Regions from separate parts of the Shewanella oneidensis MR-1 genome, predicted to be linked through region 1. Evidence: predicted binding sites of a transcription regulator. Region 1 holds the regulator's gene; each other region holds the start of a gene.
What was found. Region 1 encodes sigma-54, which starts transcription at its own class of promoters, with help from an activator protein. Its sites were predicted from a motif close to GTTGGCACGNNNNTNGNNT; they were not measured.

Region 1 (6,687 bases):
CTGGAATTTAGAAAAAAGCTAGTGAGCTCAGTGCCCTCAGGTAGGCTTGCAAGCTGTTTGACCAGGACTTTGTCTTGCTCCGGCAGGTTACGCACGTCGACACTGATGGCGACGAGATCGTTACTGCCTTTGAGCTGTTCAAGCAAACTGCCGATTAACGGCAAAGGCAAATTATCGACACAATAGTAGCCGAGATCTTCAAGCACTCTAAGTGCGACCGATTTGCCTGAGCCTGAACGCCCTGACACTATGACCAGTTTCATCCAATGATTACCTGATAGAGTTCCGTTTCATCATGCGTCTTACGCAATTGTTTCAATACTTGCTTGTCGCTCAGCTTTTCAGCCATGCAGGACAAGGTGCTTAAGTGCTGCTGACATTGATTGGCAGGCACGAGTAGCGCAAATAAAATATCGACAGGTTGTTTATCGATAGCATCAAAGGCTATCGGCTCCTCACATTTTATCAATATCGCTATGGGTTGTGTTATATCGGTTAATCGACCATGTGGAATGGCGATACCGTTACCTATACCTGTGCTACCCATCTTTTCGCGCGCCACAAGGCTTTCGAAGATCGCTTGAGATGATAGGGTGGGGTACTGGGCAGCGGCTAAGTCGCTGATAAGTTCCAGTACCTTTTTCTTACTGCCTGGAGTGGCGCAGGTTGTGCACTCCGGCCGCAGTATGGTACGAAGTTCCATTGCTAGTGTTTTGTTAACTTCTCTTTGTGTTTAATAACCTGACGATCAAGTTTATCAATCAGGACGTCTATGGCAGCATACATATCTGCATGCTCTGAAGTCGCGAAGACTTCACCACCGGTGAGGTTGATTCTCGCTTCGGCAATTTGTTGCATTTTTTCAACATTGAGCACAACGTGCACATTATTGATCTGTTCGAAATGACGTTCAAGTTTTGAAAACTTTTCCTCAACATATGCCCGTAACGATTCAGTAATCTCGATATGGTGTCCACTTAGGTGTATTTGCATAGAAACGTCCTCCGATATCCATAATAGGCTATAAACTTTTACGCTGATTGGAAGGGGGAATAAGCATCGCTTCTCGATACTTCGCAATGGTTCTGCGCGCAACGTTAATTCCCTGTTCTGCCAGAAGTTGAGCCATCTTGCTGTCGCTCAATGGTTTTTTCTGGTTTTCCGCTGCAACCAGTTTCTTAATGAAAGCCCTGATTGCCGTGGATGAGCACTCACCGCCATCATCTGTCCCGACGTGGCTTGAGAAGAAGTATTTTAGTTCAAAAAGTCCTTTTGGGGTATGCATGTATTTTTGAGTGGTCACCCGTGAAATGGTGGACTCATGCATTTCTACCGCTTCGGCGATATCGTTTAGGACCATGGGTTTCATGGCTTCTTCACCGTATTCGAAGAAACCTTGTTGGTATTGCACTATGCAGTTTGCCACCTTGAGCAGTGTTTCGTTGCGGCTTTCAAGGCTTTTGATAAACCATTTGGCTTCCTGCAAATGGCCACGAATAAATTGGCTGTCTGCTTGATTTTTTGAACTACGAGCCATTGCTGCATATTGCTGATTGACATTGATTTTGGGCATGCAATCGGGGTTAAGCTCAACGACCCAGCGGCCATTTTTTTTCGAAACTGAGACATCTGGGACCACATATTCTTCATCGACTGCAGTGATGAGTAAGCCAGGACGAGGATTCAAGGTTTGGATAAGCGCAATGCTATCCCTTAACTCGTCTTCTTTGAGTTTGGTCTTACGCATTAACAGTCTAAAGTCGCGGGCAGCGATCAGATCAAGATGATCTTTGATCAACATGCGGGCATTTTCGAGATGCGGAGTATCAGGAGAAAAATGGGATAGCTGGATCAGTAAACATTCGCTTAAATCCCTTGCCGCAACGCCAACGGGATCGAAGTGTTGAATACGTTTAAGTACCGCTTCAACTTCATCCAGTTCTATCTCGGGGTTGCCCATGGCTTCGAGAATATCTTCAGTGCTTTGAGTGAGATAGCCTTGATCATCTATGGCATCAATAATGGCAGTGGCTATGGCTAAGTCAGTTTCTGAGAATGGTGTGAGGTTTTTTTGCCATTCTAAATGTTCGTATAGCCCCTCGCTGGTTTCCCCTTGGAACGGCATATCATCTTCACGGCTAGCGCCCGAGCCAGAATTGGGCGATGCGGTAAAGACTTCATCCCAAGTGGTGTCCATGGGGAGCTCTTCGGGCAGGGATTCTTTGGTCAGTGACTCGGCAATATCCACGGTGGAGTTGTCTTGCTCCTGTGGCTGGGCGCTGGTTTCACTAAAATCGGTATCAGCGAGATCTTGTTTACGTTCGCTAGGCGCATCGAATTGCTCCTCTTCCAGCTCGAGAAGAGGATTAGAGTCTAAGGCTTGCTGGATCTCTTGCTGCAGTTCTAATGACGACAATTGCAACAGACGAATGGCCTGCTGTAGTTGTGGCGTCATGGTTAACTGTTGACCCAGTTTGAGCTGGAGTGACGCTTTCATGTTACCGCTGATCCCTACGTTATTATTGTGAGTTTAGGTCGCTTGATATCATACTGATGGCGCTTTGCGCTGCCAAATTCAAGGCTGATTAGCTCAGTTTTAGTAACTATAGCCTGAATTGTTCACCTAAGTACACAGCCCTAACTTGCTGATTGTCTAAGATCTCTGCAGGAGTTCCTTCGGCGATAAGACTGCCGTGACTGACAATGTAAGCATGTTCACAGACATCTAAGGTCTCGCGCACATTGTGGTCAGTAATCAATACTCCAAGACCTCGACTTTTGAGTTGCTCGATAATTTTCTTGATATCGATAACCGAGATTGGATCAACGCCCGCAAAGGGTTCATCGAGCAAAATAAACTTTGGGTTAGCCGCTAATGCGCGGGCAATTTCGACACGACGACGTTCGCCGCCCGATAAGGACATGCCTTGGCTGTCACGAATATGGGTGATATGGAACTCTTCTAATAGCTGCTCTAGTGCTTCTTCGCGCTGGTCGCTATTGAGTTCTTTACGGGTTTGCAGTACCGCCATGATATTGTCGTGCACGGTTAATTTGCGAAAGATACTGGCTTCCTGTGGCAGGTAACCAATACCTTTGCGAGCACGCAGATGCATAGGGTCGGCAGTTAAATCATCATCGTCGATAAAGATATGACCTTTATCGCTTTTTACTAAGCCCACTACCATGTAAAAGGTGGTAGTTTTACCTGCGCCGTTTGGGCCAAGCAGGCCAACAACTTGACCCGTTTTAACCGTGAGGCTGACATCTTTAACAACCTGACGGCTTTTATAACTCTTGGCCAGATTCTGTGCTTTTAAGGTGATTTGGGTCATTTAGAGTCCTGTTTTTTCACAGGTTTATCCGCAGGTGCGTTTTTCAGTTCTTCCTGATAGTTATCAGGTTGAATAATGGTAATCACACGATCGTCACCATTGCCGGTACTTTCGGCGATCAGTTTTTGCTGAATGATATTGTAACGAATTAGATTGCCTGTGACTTGGCTACCCGCTTGGTCAAGGGTGGCGGTGCCTGTTAGCGTCAAGGTCCTCGTGGCCATTTCATAGCGAATTTCTTTGGCGCTAGCAGATGCTGGGCGGCCATCGTCGAGGATCTGGCTATAGGTTGCTGGATTACCTGTCGCCACTAGAATCTTGCTGTTTTCGCCTTCGGCTGAAAATGCACGGAGTTGATCCGCATTGATTTTGATTGAACCTTGTACGACTTCAACTGGGCCGAAGAAAATGATCTGATTGTTTTTAATATCAGCAGTTTGGCTGACCGCTTTAATCTTAACTTCTTGCTGTAAGTCACCGACTTTGGCGAAGGTGCTCATGCTTGTCATGAGCATTAGGCTGGCAAGTAATATGTTATTTTGCTTCATAGGTTCCTACTACCTGACTGGTCAATTGCACTTCCTGCGCGTTAAGGTCGGCATAAAGGCCTTGCCCTTGAATATTAAAATCTTTCCCTGTGACGTAAATGATGCGGTCAGAGGTCATTATCATAGTGTTGAGATCGAGTTCTAAAAAACTGGTGGACAAGGTTTGTATCGGTTCACCTGGGTTGATGGCATCGATAATAACATTATTTTCTAATACAACCTTGCCAGTTTCTTTGTTGAGCCGACCAAGATCTGCTCGGATCTGCCATTTTGCTTTACCTTGGTCGGGATAGACAAGATAGACTGGTTGAGTAAAGTCGGTTTGATTTTTCAGCTCATAGTGTTCCATGTGCTTTGCCGTCACCCGACTATTGACTTGCCCTTGCTCGTTAAACTCGATACTGCGCAGATCTTCGATAATGTAATCGGGTCTGTCAGAGTTGTTCAAGCTGTCATCCGTATCGCCACCGCGTTTTTGCTGCACTTGCCAATACAGCACCAGCGCAGTACCAAAAAAGGCGATAATGGCGAGGGTCACACGACTCATATGCTCATCCCATGGGCTGAGGTGAATTTGTTTTGACTCAGTAATAGCAGATCCGTCAGCTCCCTGAGCGCGCCATGGCCGCCATTTAACTGAGTTACAAAATGGGCATGTTGGCGTACATAGGGATGACCATCGGCGACGCAGACGGCTAGGCCGACCACATTCATCACCGGCAGATCAACAATATCGTCACCGATATAGGCGACTTCTTCCGCGGTGACATTGTAGATCGATAGCAGTTCTTCATAGGGAACAAATTTATTATCCACGCCCTGATAAATATGGGTGACCCCAAGGGCAGTCATGCGGTTTTCAACAATTCTTGATTGGCGGCCAGTAATCACGGCAAGATGAAAACCGCTGGTCAATAGTGAACGTACACCATAACCATCGCGGGTGTGGAAGGCTTTTAATTCTTCACCCGAGTTGCTCAAATAAATGCGGCCGTCAGAGAATACTCCATCCACATCGCAGATCAGCAGTTTAATTTTTTGGGCACGTTGCCACACATCGTCGCTGACGGGGCCGTAAAATCCTTGCTGTGGCATTAAATGACTCCCGCTTTAACCATATCGAGCATATTGAGTGCGCCGACAGGATGATTTTCTTTATCTATCACTATTAGGCCGTTGATATTTCTAGAGTCCATCACTTGCAGCGCCTGCGCTGCTAATACGTTTTCAGTAATAGTGACACAGTTTCGCGTCATCACATCGGCGATCGGTGTGGTGCGCAGGTTGACTTGGGCATCGATGACGCGGCGTAAGTCGCCATCGGTAAAAATACCCACGAGTTTGTTTTGCTCATCGATAATCGCGGTCATGCCGAGGCCTTTTTTGGAGATTTCATACAGGGCATCGGTAATGCAGATATCGTGTTTGACCAGCGGTAAGTCATCGCCGCAGTGCATCACATTACTGACTTTTAACAGTAGTTTACGACCCAAGGCGCCGCCTGGGTGAGACATAGCGAAATCGTCTCGGGTGAAGCCTTTAGCTTGCAGCAGTGCAATCGCCATCGCATCACCCATCACTAAGGTTGCGGTGGTGCTTGACGTGGGGGCGAGCCCGAGCGGGCAGGCTTCTTCTGGTACTTCAATGCATAAATGAATTTTGGCCAAACGTGCCATAGTGGACTCAGGTTTGCCCGTCATGGCTATCACCGGAATGGCTTTACGCTGGATAACGGGCATCAGTGCGAGGATTTCACTTGATTCGCCCGAGTTCGAAATGGCGAGAATAATATCGTTGTCAGAGAGTACGCCTAAGTCGCCATGGCTGGCTTCGCCTGGATGCACAAAGAAGGCCGGAGTGCCTGTACTGGCGAGGGTGGCTGAGATTTTATTGCCAATATGGCCGGATTTCCCCATCCCCATCACGATGACTTTGCCGCTACAGTTGAGAATTAATTCACAGGCTTGGGCGAATTCAGCGGAATCGACGTACTGATAAAGGTTGTCGAGGGCCGATTTTTCAATATCGATGACTTTACAGCCCCATTGGCGCAATTGTGATTGGTCTACCATGTCTATCTCTCTTCTTGCATTGTCTTTGTCGCCCCGTCTGGGATTGGAATAGCACAATTTGGTACGCGATAAAGATGATAAAATTAACGGCTTCTTTCTCTGAGTCGCATTTTATTGTTAAAGCTCAGTGCCCATAAGCTGCCAAAGCAAAAGGGCAGATTAACTTGTTTAGCCTTTGAATGCTTTGAGCAATATCATCGTCTTTGGTGTTACCCTTTTGCCGCCCATATTGAGCATGGCGACTCTGATGCTCACTTTGACGTTTAATGCCGGCACTCGATAGTGCTTTTGACTTAAGTTGTACTGGCGTTATGTCAGTGTACATTCACTTATGCTATGACTGTTAAGCAAACAATTTTGCTTATCTACCAACATAGACGAAAACATTAAGTAACACTTTAGCTTCACTGAGCGGAAACTTAGGGCGCATTCTCGCTGGAAATGAGGCAAATTGAAAGTATCGCAGGACGATAGTGTCGATTCTGTTGTAGGTTAAAGCGCAATTACGTACAATTTGCGGCTCTTCGATTGGTCTAGGCTGGAAGCGTAGGCCACCTCTTTCAAATATCGGAATCAAACATGACTCAAGAACAAACGCCGTTGGTTGAGATCCGTCATTTGGGCTTTCGCCGTGGTCAGCGTGTCATATACGAAGATATTAGCCTGTCTATCCCTAGGGGCAAAGTTACCGCCATTATGGGACCCAGTGGCATAGGTAAAACCACCTTGCTG
Region 2 (6,687 bases), 500 kb from region 1:
TCGCGCGGTTGCTTGGGGTGATAAAGGCCAATCGTTAACGGATTGAACTTGGTTTACTCAGCCGACACGGCGTAATTGCCTCGAACAGGGAGCATGGCTCTAGGGCGCCAAGGCACCCCCTAATGCCGATGTCGTTAACCCATGCCCTGAGACTGAGGTAATTTATGGGTGGCGAATATGCTTAAATGCTGTAGTTATAGCGGCAGAACATAGAACGCGGGGTTCGGAGCTTGGGATCGCTGGGTGTGATCGCTAAATCTGCTGGTAGCATAACAGCGTCGACGATCAGCGCACTGCCCATATCCACGATAGTCAGCGGGATGGTAAACAACAGCAGAGGCGGTGCGGACAATGCGGAGATAATCATACACTCCTCGCCATTATCAACAGCCGTTTGAACACTGGAGAAAGAGTGGCCCCAAGTTGAATCTTCTCCCATCCTCGATGTTACTGTCGCACACCCCGTGAGAGAGCAGCACACGACCAACCAAGTCAACCAACGCATAAGCACTCCATTGTTTATATTTGAAAAACGGCATTGCTTTCGGTGCAACCTACTCGCTTGATTAACTTCGAGCCTTAGTCGTGTGGAACCAGAGCTAGTTTTATTCGACGCCGATATGTCCAGTTTTAGCCAGTTGGCATTCTAACCATATGAATATATGTGTCAATTATTCACCAACAGTAACGAGAGGCGGATCAGTAGCGAGAGAGTTAATCTCCGACCATGCTTTGATTAAGCATTAAACAAGGAGCTTCGTATGCCGAGCCCCTGCAGTTTAGGGATACGTGTATCGCCACATATCCATTAAAAATATCCCAGCGGCAAACCGATTTAGTCGGCAGTTTACCATGCGTAATTAAGTTCAATATCAAGGCATGAGTCTGCAATATTTGTGATGTGATTTGATACAACGTGAATCAGATTTACCTGATGTAGTTTACATATTAAAATTTCGTTCAATTTCCCCTGTAACACAGGGGAAGGTTGGTAACAGTCGTTCTTTATGTCGTTCTACATGATAAATAAAAGAGTGGTAATAAATTGTTTTATAAAAAAATTAATGCTTTTTTGAACGCAAATATGCGGGCCTTAGAAATGGTTGGCGTCCTAATGCGGATATTTAGTTTTTCGCTTGTTAGTTGGCTTGGCCCTGAAAGTCCTTTTATGTTTGTTTGGGTGTTCAACACAATAGATGCTGTTTTACTAACATGGTGTGCTGCTTTGCGCAAAGATGCCGCTTACACCTTACTCAATGGTTTTTGGATTTTGATTGGTATTATAGGGATTGTAAGAGCTGGTGGATTGATCCACTAATTTTTCCTATTCATGTCAGTGAATCACTCCAGCCCAGAGGGGGTCACACCATTCCCTAAAACCCGCTATCGCTCCCCATTTGCGGTTATTCTGGGGCGGTTTTACCCTTAAGATGAATCAAATCTTTAGGGAACTGATTCAGCGGTAGTTTTATTTCGTTGTATTATCAAAATAGCGATAAAAAAAGCCCCAACAGCAAAACTGTTGGGGCTTTTATACTTTATGCATGCATTTATACCGTGAGTAATTGCATGCCGTTAGCCATTACAGGCTGTAGTACATTTCAAACTCTAATGGGTGAGTTGTACGTGCAACACGCTCAGCTTCTGCAGATTTCAGTGCAATATAAGACTGGATGAAATCTTCGCTGAATACACCACCGCGAGTTAAGAACTCATGGTCAGCTTGCAGGTTCTCAAGGGCGTTTTCTAATGAAGTCGCCACCTGTGGGATTTCAGCCGCTTCTTCTGCTGGCAGATCGTACAAATCTTTATCCATTGCTTCGCCTGGATGGATCTTGTTTTGGATACCATCAATACCTGCCATCAGCAGTGCTGCGAAACCTAAGTATGGGTTTGCATGTGGATCTGGGAAGCGAGTTTCGATACGGCGACCTTTAGGGCTTGGTACCACTGGAATACGGATTGAAGCAGAGCGGTTACGCGCTGAGTAAGCTAGCATAACTGGCGCTTCGAAGTGTGGTACTAAACGCTTGTAAGAGTTGGTGCTTGGGTTAGTGAACGCGTTCAGCGCGCGAGCGTGCTTGATGATACCACCGATGTAGTACAGGGCGGTTTCACTTAAGCCTGCGTATTTGTCACCCGCGAACAGGTTTACGCCATCTTTAGACAGAGATTGGTGAACGTGCATACCGCTACCGTTGTCGCCAACGATTGGCTTAGGCATGAAAGTCGCAGTTTTGCCATAGGCATGAGCCATGTTGTGCACTACGTACTTCAGGATTTGGATTTCGTCCGCTTTCTTAGTCAGGGTATTGAAGCGAGTAGCGATTTCGTTTTGACCAGCAGTCGCCACTTCATGGTGGTGAGCTTCAACCACTTGACCCATTTCTTCTAACACTAAACACATAGCACTACGCAGGTCTTGTGATGAGTCAACTGGCGCCACTGGGAAGTAACCACCTTTCACGAATGGACGGTGACCGGTGTTGCCGCCTTCGTAGCTAGTGCCTGAGTTCCAAGCTGCTTCTTTTGCGTCGATTTTAACGAAACAACCAGACATATCAGTGCCGAAACGAACATCGTCGAACAGGAAGAATTCTGGCTCTGGTCCAACTAATACTGTGTCAGCGATACCGGTTGAGCGTAGGTATTCTTCCGCTTTTTTAGCGATAGAACGTGGGTCGCGATCGTAACCAGTCATTGTGCCTGGTTCGAGAACGTCACAGCGGATCAGTGCTGTGGTTTCTTCGGTGAATGGGTCCAGTACAAACGTCGTTGGGTCTGGCATCAGTACCATGTCTGATTCGTTAATGCCTTTCCAGCCAGCAATTGATGAGCCGTCAAACATTTTACCGTCTTCGAAGAAGTCAGCGTCTACCTGATGAGAAGGGATAGATACGTGCTGCTCTTTACCTTTGGTGTCGGTAAAACGTAAATCAACAAACTTAACTTCTAATTCTTCAAGTTGCTTTAAAACTGATTCAACTGACATTCTCAAGTCTCCGGTAGGGTAAAGGGATGTCCCTTCTATAATCTTTTAACTCAAGTTGTGCTTGAGCAAACTTACGAGCTATATAGCGATATCCATGCCAATAATTTAAATCATTGATATTTATAAAGTATGTTTTTTATTACACCAGGTTAAACTCTTGATTGCACTGTGTTGGTGCATTTGTATGTGGCATTTTGGTGCATTCATCCATTTTGGTGCGAGCGGTTCGTCCCCCATTTTAGTGCAGTGACGATAAGCGCAAGCTTGCTTGGCGAATTTGTACCTATATTTTCGCTAAACTGCATGCTGGTAGAGAGCTTGTTACCACAGATTGTGCCCAGCAACGCAGAATGAATTTAACACATAATTGAGCCTTGATAGTCGCCTAAGCTCACTGTTTTAAGTGCTTGTCATAATGTCACAAAACGGTGGGATACTAAGCTGTTTTTTTGATGGCAATGTTAATGGGTTTTAATTAATAACGTTTCAAAATCAATCAACTAGTTCCGTTGTTCGCGGGTGGGAATAGAGTTTGTTGAAACTTAGCCTAACGCTATTAGCGTCAGTGTTAGCTGCAAAGTGTGGCTTGGTGGTCTGGCTTATTTATATCACTGGGTGAAAAAGTACGGCGGCTTAACTTGGGTTATTGGCTATACTTATGGCGGTCTTAAGCGCATAGTCTGCTACGCCATTCCCGTGAAAAATAGTGATTTCAGCTGGTTAGCTATGCTGGTATCGAAATAATATGGCAAATTGCCTGCGCTGTAACGGTGCATTTGGGTGATTTGTCTTATCGTCATAACTGATTCGTTAGCACGGGCCCCAAAAAATAGTTTTATAAGTGTTCAAAAATAATCCTGTGCGATATGGCCGCTCTGGAGTAGAATGTCACGCTTTTTTATGGCGACTCAACGTAGATTGCTGTAACGAATATTTGTAATATCCCTAATTTTTGTTTGATGGTAAGAGGTTTATCCGTGCTAGAGAATTTACGTAACATCGCCATTATTGCGCACGTTGACCATGGCAAAACGACCCTGGTTGACAAGCTGCTGTCGCAATCAGGAACCCTTGCAACCCGGGGAGAAGCTACTGAGCGGGTGATGGACTCCAACGATCTTGAAAAGGAGCGTGGAATCACGATTCTGGCAAAGAACACTGCCATCAAGTGGAACGACTACCGCATTAACATCGTAGACACCCCTGGCCACGCCGACTTCGGTGGTGAGGTTGAGCGTGTTCTGTCTATGGTTGACTCAGTATTGTTGCTGGTTGATGCCGTTGATGGTCCAATGCCACAAACTCGCTTCGTAACCAAAAAAGCGTTTGCCCAAGGCTTAAAGCCAATCGTTGTTATCAACAAGATTGACCGTCCAGGTGCTCGCCCTGATTGGGTTATCGACCAAGTATTCGACCTATTCGATAACTTAGGTGCGACCGACGAACAATTAGATTTTCCAATCGTTTATGCTTCTGCATTAAACGGTTTTGCAACCTTAGATCCAGATGTTGTCAGCGAAGATATGACGCCACTGTTTCAGACTATCGTTGAAAAAGTGTCATCACCTGATGCTGATGCGGATGGTCCATTCCAGATGCAAATTTCTCAGCTCGATTACAACTCTTACGTGGGTGTTATCGGTGTGGGTCGCATTAACCGTGGTAGCATCAAGACTAACCAACAGGTGAGCGTGATCGGTGCCGACGGTAAAGTACGCAACGGTAAAATGGGCCAAGTATTAGGTTACATGGGCTTAGAGCGTACCGAAGTTGATGTAGCAAACGCGGGCGATATCGTTGCGATTACTGGTTTGGGTGAGCTTAAAATTTCGGACACAGTGTGCGCCGCTGGCAATGTAGAGGCGATGCCGCCTTTATCTGTTGACGAGCCAACGCTGACCATGACCTTCCAAGTCAACACTTCACCTTTTGCGGGTAAAGAAGGTAAGTATGTGACTTCACGTAACATTCTTGAGCGTCTGCAACAGGAATTAGTGCACAACGTGGCACTGCGTGTTGAAGAAACCGACAGCCCAGACCGTTTCGCGGTATCTGGTCGTGGTGAATTACACTTATCTATCCTGATCGAAAACATGCGTCGTGAAGGTTACGAATTAGCAGTTTCTCGCCCAGAAGTTATCTTAAAAACCATCGATGGTGAACTGTGTGAGCCATTTGAAACTCTGACCGTTGACGTTGAAGAAGAACATCAAGGGACAGTGATTGAGAAGCTGGGTATCCGTAAAGCTGAAATGAAAGATATGCAGCTTGACGGTAAAGGTCGCGTGCGCGTTGACTTTGTTATCCCAAGCCGTGGCTTAATCGGTTTCCAAACAGAGTTCTTAACAGCAACGTCAGGTACCGGTTTGATTTACCACTCATTCGATCACTACGGTCCACATAAAGGTGGCGACATTGGTCAACGCGCTAACGGCGTACTGATCTCTAACGCAACGGGTAAGGCGCTGACATTCGCACTGTTCGGTCTACAGGACCGCGGTCGTCTGTTTATTGGCCACGCTGCTGAAGTTTACGAAGGTCAAGTTGTGGGTATTCATGCTCGTTCAAACGATCTGACAGTTAACTGTCTGAAAGGTAAGCAGCTGACTAACATGCGTGCTTCTGGTACTGACGAAGCTCAGGTTCTGACTACGCCAATCACTTTAACGCTTGAGCAAGCGCTTGAGTTTATTGATGATGACGAATTAGTTGAAGTGACACCTAAGAGCATCCGTGTTCGTAAGAAACACTTAACTGAAAACGACCGTAAGCGCGCTAGCCGCGGCTAATGGTGGTTTTGGCGGCCACGATAAAGTGACCGCCATACAGTGAATGAATAAAGCCCCGCTAAGGCAACTTAGCGGGGCTTTTTAATGGTTATATTTGAGTTCCATTAGGTGGTGCTGAGCGTATGCAGTTACGGCCTGCAGACTTAGCCAAGTAAAGGGCTGTATCTGCTTGGTGGACTAATTCTAGGGCGTTATGTTTATCTGAGGGGAGTAAACACGCGACACCCACGCTGACGGTGACAATGCCTAGGTTGGTTTTAATATGGGGAATAGCAAGCGATTGGATAAGTTGATGTACGTGCTTGGCTGTATCGAGTGCCGTTTGTAGATCCGTATTGGGGAGTAAAATAACAAATTCTTCGCCGCCATAGCGTGCGACCAATTCACCCGCCCGACGACCTGATTGAGATAAGCCGTTCGCCAGCATCTTGAGACAGTCATCTCCCGCGAGGTGACCATAGTGGTCATTAAATAATTTAAAGTGGTCAATATCGAGCATGATGAGCGAGAGTGGCGTGTTGTTGCGTTGTCCACGGCTCCATTCCTTTTGTAGCATTTGATCAAACAATCTACGGTTGCCAATATTGGTTAATCCATCGGTATTACTGAGTTTTTCTAGCCTGTTGTTTGCTTCTGCAAGTTCATAGGTTCGCGCTTGTATAATGGACTCTAGCTCTCGATTGCGCTCTTCTAAACTTGTCATTGGATAAATTTCACCTTTTTTGGCTATGCCATAGGGAATCGAAATTCCACTATGGACGATTTTCCAATCTTTGCTTTCTTGCTGGAAAACCAGCATTAATCTTGCTGTTTCTTGGCTGAGTATCGAGTCTGGAACAGGGAGATGAATATGAAAAAATGCAGTAATAACAATAATATCTTCAGCAAGATCCTGTAGTGATAGAT
Region 3 (6,687 bases), 1.4 Mb from region 1:
CAACTGTAATGAGCATAGTTTGTCTACCTTAAGTGCAAGGGCAAAAAAACAGGCAAAATCCGCGAGTAACGGATTTTACCTGTTAGAAGAGAGGGACATCAGTCCCCAAGCATTGAGTGCTTAGATTCGCTTTTATAGCTTAGGCGCGACAGTCTTTTTCAACCAATCGCTCAGCATTTTTGTTTCGTACATAAATGGCTTTTCATTTACGGATTGAATGCCTGACATAAAGCCCATGTCAGCGAGTTTTTCATCCCCAGCAATAATCACTTTATCATTTTCAAGCACTTGATAACTAAAACTCATACGTGGTGGATAAAGATCTTTTACCACCCGTAAATCATCAGCTGTTGCCCCAAATGTTGGACGCATATCACCCGCTAGGTCGACATCAGTGACCATCATTTCCAACTTTTGGTTTGGTTTTAATACTTTTGCTGCTTCTTTATTAATATTCGTGGTTAAGGTATCGAATAAACGTTGTTCATAACGGGACTGAATTTCGCCCGAGGATTTAATATCACGGAAATCTTTTGGATTTTGCCAAACAATCTTCACCACCCCGTCTTCAGTCACAGGGTCGGTTTTCGCCTCGTCGGCGGCCCACACTGCACTGCAACTCAACACACTGGCGAGTAATAGGAACTGGACTTTCATATTTGCCTCCTCGGCCTAATTGTTTCTGCGTTATACCGTACAAAATCTAACCTGAACTCAAGCTTAATACAAATAACCCATAAACAGCATATAATTAGCAAACTCTTGTATAGATTAGTAAATATAATAAAAAATTTCAGGCGTACTCGTATCTTTTTGTATCCAATACTCTATTTGGGATAAAGTTATTATTTTGTGACTTTTTAACGCGCATATTACGTTGAAAAGTATTATCCTTCGCACACACCTTTATGACCACGAAGCAAAAATGAAATTCCCCGTTGTACCTGTATTTGTGTTAATCCTGCTTTCTTGCTTTGCCAGCGCGATTTGGTGCATCTCTTCAGGGGAGAAAGACACGCGCCCAGAAACCTGGTCATCCTTTATTTATACCCATGGTTATGACTCTGGTAAGTATAAGAAAACAGATAATTTTGATAGCTATGAAGCCTGTCGAGACTTTGCCAAAGAGCAATCGTCTTTCTACGATAACGTGCCTTGGGAATGTGGGCTAAAATGTGGTTTCGACTCCCGTAAACAGGGATTTCAATGCCAAGAGATGCGTAACGAGCAATAACTCTGCGGTTCAGCAAATGTTCAAGATTTCTCCGGTATGCTTAATTTCTAAGCAATACCTTTGGTTTTGTTTGTCATGGATGCACGATTTAAAGCCAAACGAGGATTTAAAGACCTACCAAGTTACGGTAATTTAAATTTGGAGTTTATCTATGAACCTAAAAACTGCACATATACCCCATACTGCAATGACGAAATTCGCCTTATTAACATTGCTCACCTTAGGCACAGTCATCAGCGTCCCCAGCCATGCTGCGACACCCACAGCAGAACAGCAACGCGTGGTAAAATCACACTTTGATAAGCTTGCCCAGTCACACCAAGTTGCAGAGCAACGTCTGACGGAGCAACTCGATCAAGAGTTTACCCGCCAATTAGCGCAAGAAGAGCATCAACTTATGCGCCAAACTTGCCCCAAATACGGCATGACATTCGATATTAGCAGGAATGCTTGTTTGCGCTCTTAGTGCAGATTAAAACGGAAAACGTGCACTAAGCTCAGGATATTGATTTCTTAAGTCTTTGGGTTTAGTGCTAAATTTTTTCCCAACAGGGGTCGCTTTACCAGAGGGCATAAAAGGTAGCTCTTTACCCGTTCTATCTTCGTACAATTGTCCTGCGATAAGATCGTAATCTTCAATAAAAGGATAGGCATAGCCATCTTTTTCTGGCCACGCAGTTAACTGCGCTAACGTGTCAGGGTTAGCAATCACTGCCTCGTAACGTGCTTGCCCTAGTGAAATAAGAAAAGCGCGAAATTCAGCAAAGGCATAATCAGAATCACAGCCTGTAATGATATAAGCCGCGCCCCACACAGACCATAAATAGCTGCGGCGCATCTGTTGGCCAAAGAGTTTATCGAAGGCTTTTAACTCTTCATCAGTCAGTTTGCTCAACTTTTGCTTTAATGCCTCAGCCAAAGACTCCTGGGATTGCGCGGGTTCACTGCGGGTCACTAAGCCCCAAAATTCTACTTCTGTCATCACTTAACCTAATATTGAATGCCCAAGCAAAGGCGTATTCTACATGATAATACGGTTATGCTGGACTCAGTTCGGGGCTTTTCCTACACTTGCTCCACTTCATATTAGCCAACAACCCCAACTCTATGCCGAAACGCCTTATCCTATTGATAGCCCTTTATACACTGTTTGCCATTGTCGCCCTGTTACGCGCAGTCGCAACGGCCTCCTTCGATTTGTTCACCTTAGGTGTGTTACCCGTGCTGGTTGGCATACTGACCCAAGCGCCTTGGTCAAGCTTAGTGCTCAAAATTTACCTTGGATTACAAACCTTAGGCCTATCTGCACTGGGTATTACCGCCATTATTGCCTACCAGATTACACCCCAAGACGTTAAAGTGGTGATCGAAGGCCATAACATTCCCATGTTACCGCTGGTGTTATCCATCATTGCCCTGCTATTAGTGCAGTATTGGATCGCGTTTTCACGGGTAACCCATGATTATTTAACCGCAAAAATAAAAGCTTGAGTGTATTGATTGCGAAGACGTTATTTCTCGCCTAAGTTAACACCTTTCTAAAAAGACCATATAGCTTGTGACTATGACTCATTTATCGCCTAGCGAATTATCGATGCTTATTGTTGAACCATCGGAAACCCAGCGCCGAATTATCATCAAATGCTTACAGCAAGAAGGCATTGTTAGCATCGAACATGCTGCCAATATTGCAGAAGCCAAGGGGCTCATTGCTCGACACAAACCGGATCTCATCGCCAGCGCAATGCACTTTGAGGATGGTACCGCGACGGAATTTTTAAGCTACCTACGCAGTAAAAGCGAGTATAAAGATATTCAATTTATGCTGGTCTCGAGTGAATGTCGCCGCGAGCAATTGGAGAGTTTCCGTCAATCGGGGGTGGTTGCTATCCTGCCAAAACCCTTTAATGCCGAGCATTTAGGCAAAGCGCTCAATGCAACTATCGATTTACTCAGTCACGATGAGCTCGACTTAAGCCACTTCGATGTGCACGATGTACGAGTACTTGTGGTTGATGACAGCCGCATGGCACGCAATGTGATCAAACGAACGATTGGTAATTTGGGGATAAAACTAATTACCGAAGCTGAAGATGGTGCGCAAGCCATTGAGTTAATGCGTCATAATATGTTTGATTTAATTATCACCGATTACAATATGCCCAGCGTTGATGGACTGGCATTAACGCAATTTATCCGTAGTGAAAGCCAGCAATCACATGTGCCAATTTTAATGGTCTCGTCTGAGGCTAACGATGCACATTTAAGCAATGTATCTCAAGCTGGGGTGAATGCCCTATGCGACAAGCCCTTCGAACCCAAATTGGTTAAGCAACTCTTATATCAACTGCTCGAAGAATAAAACCTAAGTCACGAATAGAACAAATACCCTTTAATTTTGTTACTTAGATGATACAAGCCCACAGCAAAGGGCTTTCCAACGCCTTAACCTTGTGGCATGTTAGGCTCGCCGACTTAATCAATCTACGGAAAGAAGAGACAATAAAAATGAACAAAACAGAACTTATCGCCAAAATTGCAGAAAATGCCGATATCACCAAAGCTCAAGCAACTCGTGCATTGAAATCTTTCGAAGCGGCGATTACTGAATCAATGAAGAACGGTGACAAAATCTCTATCGTCGGATTTGGCTCTTTTGAAACAACGACTCGTGCAGCGCGTACAGGCCGTAACCCGCAAACGGGTAAAGAAATTCAAATTGCTGAAGCGACGGTTCCTAAGTTTAAAGCAGGTAAAACCCTGCGTGACAGTGTGAACTAATTCAGCTCAACACTTTTGTAATGAAAACGCCTCCTATGTGAGGCGTTTTTTTTAGCTAAACCCTACAGTTGCCAGAACGTTTTTTGCACAGCCGCAGTGCGCCACCTGCTCCATTCCTGAGCATTTTAAAAACATTATACTAACAATTATTTTGTAATATACTGTTTTTATTGCAATTAAAATAATGGCATGTGATTAGCAAATCCCTTATCAGAAAAAACCATGATGCACCAATGCCGCTGTATTTAAGTGGCATGAGTGAATCGATAAATAAGTCAATCGAGGGGATGAGTATGAGAAAATCACTGTACAGTGTTTTGGCATTATCAACGGGATTATTACTAACCAATAACGCCTTTGCGGCGGTGTCTGGCAATATTGGCGGCACCTCAAACTATCTATGGCGCGGGGTAACTCAAACCAATGATGCGGTCGCTATCCAAGGCGGTATTGACTACAGTCATGACTCAGGATTCTATGCGGGCACATGGGCATCAAATGTCGATTTTGGCAATGACACAAGCTACGAGTTAGACCTCTATGCAGGTTACGGTGGCAGTATCACCGACGATCTCAGCTATGATTTTGGCTACCTCTATTATGCTTATCCCGATGCTGAAGGCAGTATCGATTTTGGTGAACTCCACGGTACCATCACTTGGAAGTGGGTCGAACTCAGTTATTCCCACGTGATCAATGCGGGTGAAGACGTCGCGGCAGAACCATTCGATAACAAAGATATGAGTTACCTTGCAGCCACAGCTTCTTTCCCTTTAACCGAAAAACTTAGCCTGTCATTCCACTATGGCTACTCCACGGGCGATGTGGTTGAAGCTTGGTTTGCGGAAGATAACTACGCCGATTACAACGTGACACTCAGTGCCGATACCAGCATGGGAACCATCTCTTTTATGGTGTCTGATACCGATCTGAGCGATGACGATGCAAAAATCGCTTTAGGCTATTCCTATAGTTTTGATTTATAAAAGAAAGCACTAAGAAACACGCCGCATTAATCGCGGCGTGTTTTGGTTAAGCAATCACAGGACGATTCGATTTTTGGGCTAATACCATTTTCTCAATATATTCCACGATAGGTTCAGTCACCGAAATACCCGTAGTTTGCTCAATACCTTCAATTCCGGGGGCCGAGTTCACTTCAAGGATCAGCGGACCACGATTCGAACGTAAAATGTCGACCCCAGCGACCACTAATCCCATTGCTTTTACTGCGGCGACGGCCATCTTGCGCTCTTTAGGAGTGATTTTCACTTTTTCACCGCAGCCACCTAAGTGCAGATTAGACCGAAAATCGCCCTCAGGACCTTGTCGCTTCATCGAGGCGACCACTTTATCGCCCACCACAAAACAGCGAATATCACTGCCGTTAGATTCCTTAATATACTCCTGCAGCATAATATTGGCTTTGAGTCCTAAAAAGGCTTCAATAACGCTCTCTGCAGCGGTTTTAGTTTCGGCTAACACCACACCAATCCCCTGTGTGCCTTCGAGCAACTTGATCACTAAAGGGGCCCCACCCACCATATTAATCAGATCGGGAATATCATTAGGTTTATTGGCAAATCCAGTGATAGGCATACCAATGCCTTTGCGCGAAAGTAATTGCAGCGCCCGTAACTTATCCCGTGAGCGCGCAATCGAGATAGAGTCATTGGCTGCAAATACGCCCATCATTTCAAACTGACGCACCACTGCGCAGCCATAAAAAGTCACACTGGCGTGAATGCGTGGAATAATCGCATCAAATCCCGTTAATTCTTGCCCTTGATAGTGGATGCTAGGTTTGATGGAGTTAATATTCATGTAGCAATTCAAGGTATTAATCACCACGGCCTCATGACCACGACTCTCGCAGGCGGCCACTAAACGGCGGGTGGAATACAATTCAGGAAACTGAGATAAAATACCGATTTTCATTACTAAATGACCAAGTTAAACACAGTAAATTGATTCTCTGAGCACATTGCATCAGAAAGGGGCGCAGATAGTTGTCTATTGCTCAGTGTAAAGCAAGAAAATATTCCTCACCAGACGAAAACCCAAGCCTAAGCCAAACGTAAGATAACCTTCACAATTTAGAAAGTAACGGCGTGATGTATTTTGCCTCAAACTCACTTGCCTCTAAGGGGCGAGAAAAGAGGTAGCCCTGCAATAGATTACAATGTCTTACCGTGCAAAACTCTGCTTGTTCAAGAGTTTCAATCCCTTCGGCAACGGAGGTAACGTTAAAACCATAGGCAAAGTTCAGCAGTGCACTGAGCAAACGAGTGTCCTTTTCATCCTTATCGTAGGAAGCGATAAAGCTTTTATCGATTTTTAGCACACTGATAGGAAACAATTTAATGTGTTCAAGAGATGAAAATCCCGTACCAAAATCATCCAAGGCGAATCGCACTCCAAGTTGGGCTATTTTATCGAGGATCTTCGCATGCTCGTGGGGCTCTTCAATTAAACAGTTTTCGGTAATTTCTAACTCTAGCGCGCCTGGTGTTAGCCCTGTCACTTTTAGAACATGGGCAATTTTCTCATATAAGTCGACATGACCAATTTGAGATGCTGATAAATTCACCGCAATGGTGAAACTATGTCCAGTTGGCGCTAATTGATTAAGCCAATACTGGGCCTGACGACAGGTTTCGAACAAGACCCAA

Region 2: the regulator sigma-54 is predicted to act here: its motif matches at 3,076-3,094, upstream of glnA (glutamate--ammonia ligase).
Region 3: the regulator sigma-54 is predicted to act here: its motif matches at 4,199-4,217, upstream of SO_RS02600 (TorF family putative porin).

The regions. Positions count from the first base shown of each region.
Region 1 is NC_004347.2:4,097,923-4,104,609, reverse strand. Features, by position in the region: gene rapZ (RNase adapter RapZ) at 1-263, opposite strand, end outside; gene ptsN (PTS IIA-like nitrogen regulatory protein PtsN) at 260-703, opposite strand; gene hpf (ribosome hibernation promoting factor) at 706-993, opposite strand; gene SO_RS18440 (RNA polymerase factor sigma-54) at 1,022-2,497, opposite strand; gene lptB (LPS export ABC transporter ATP-binding protein) at 2,604-3,335, opposite strand; gene lptA (lipopolysaccharide transport periplasmic protein LptA) at 3,332-3,883, opposite strand; gene lptC (LPS export ABC transporter periplasmic protein LptC) at 3,870-4,430, opposite strand; gene kdsC (3-deoxy-manno-octulosonate-8-phosphatase KdsC) at 4,427-4,978, opposite strand; gene SO_RS18415 (KpsF/GutQ family sugar-phosphate isomerase) at 4,978-5,955, opposite strand; gene SO_RS18410 (hypothetical protein) at 6,080-6,280, opposite strand; gene mlaF (phospholipid ABC transporter ATP-binding protein MlaF) at 6,535-6,687, shown strand, end outside.
Region 2 is NC_004347.2:4,599,968-4,606,654, reverse strand. Features, by position in the region: gene SO_RS20490 (aminotransferase class V-fold PLP-dependent enzyme) at 1-38, shown strand, start outside; gene SO_RS23325 (YceK/YidQ family lipoprotein) at 182-439, opposite strand; gene SO_RS20480 (CBU_0592 family membrane protein) at 1,046-1,318, shown strand; gene glnA (glutamate--ammonia ligase) at 1,583-2,992, opposite strand; gene typA (translational GTPase TypA) at 3,970-5,781, shown strand; gene SO_RS20465 (diguanylate cyclase) at 5,870-6,687, opposite strand, start outside.
Region 3 is NC_004347.2:568,198-574,884, reverse strand. Features, by position in the region: gene SO_RS02640 (GGDEF domain-containing protein) at 1-124, shown strand, start outside; gene SO_RS02635 (DUF3016 domain-containing protein) at 133-657, opposite strand; gene SO_RS02630 (periplasmic protein) at 926-1,234, shown strand; gene SO_RS02625 (hypothetical protein) at 1,386-1,700, shown strand; gene SO_RS02620 (DUF4240 domain-containing protein) at 1,707-2,216, opposite strand; gene SO_RS02615 (hypothetical protein) at 2,342-2,725, shown strand; gene SO_RS02610 (response regulator) at 2,799-3,596, shown strand; gene SO_RS02605 (HU family DNA-binding protein) at 3,743-4,015, shown strand; gene SO_RS02600 (TorF family putative porin) at 4,309-5,001, shown strand; gene rimK (30S ribosomal protein S6--L-glutamate ligase) at 5,048-5,953, opposite strand; gene SO_RS02590 (putative bifunctional diguanylate cyclase/phosphodiesterase) at 6,105-6,687, opposite strand, start outside.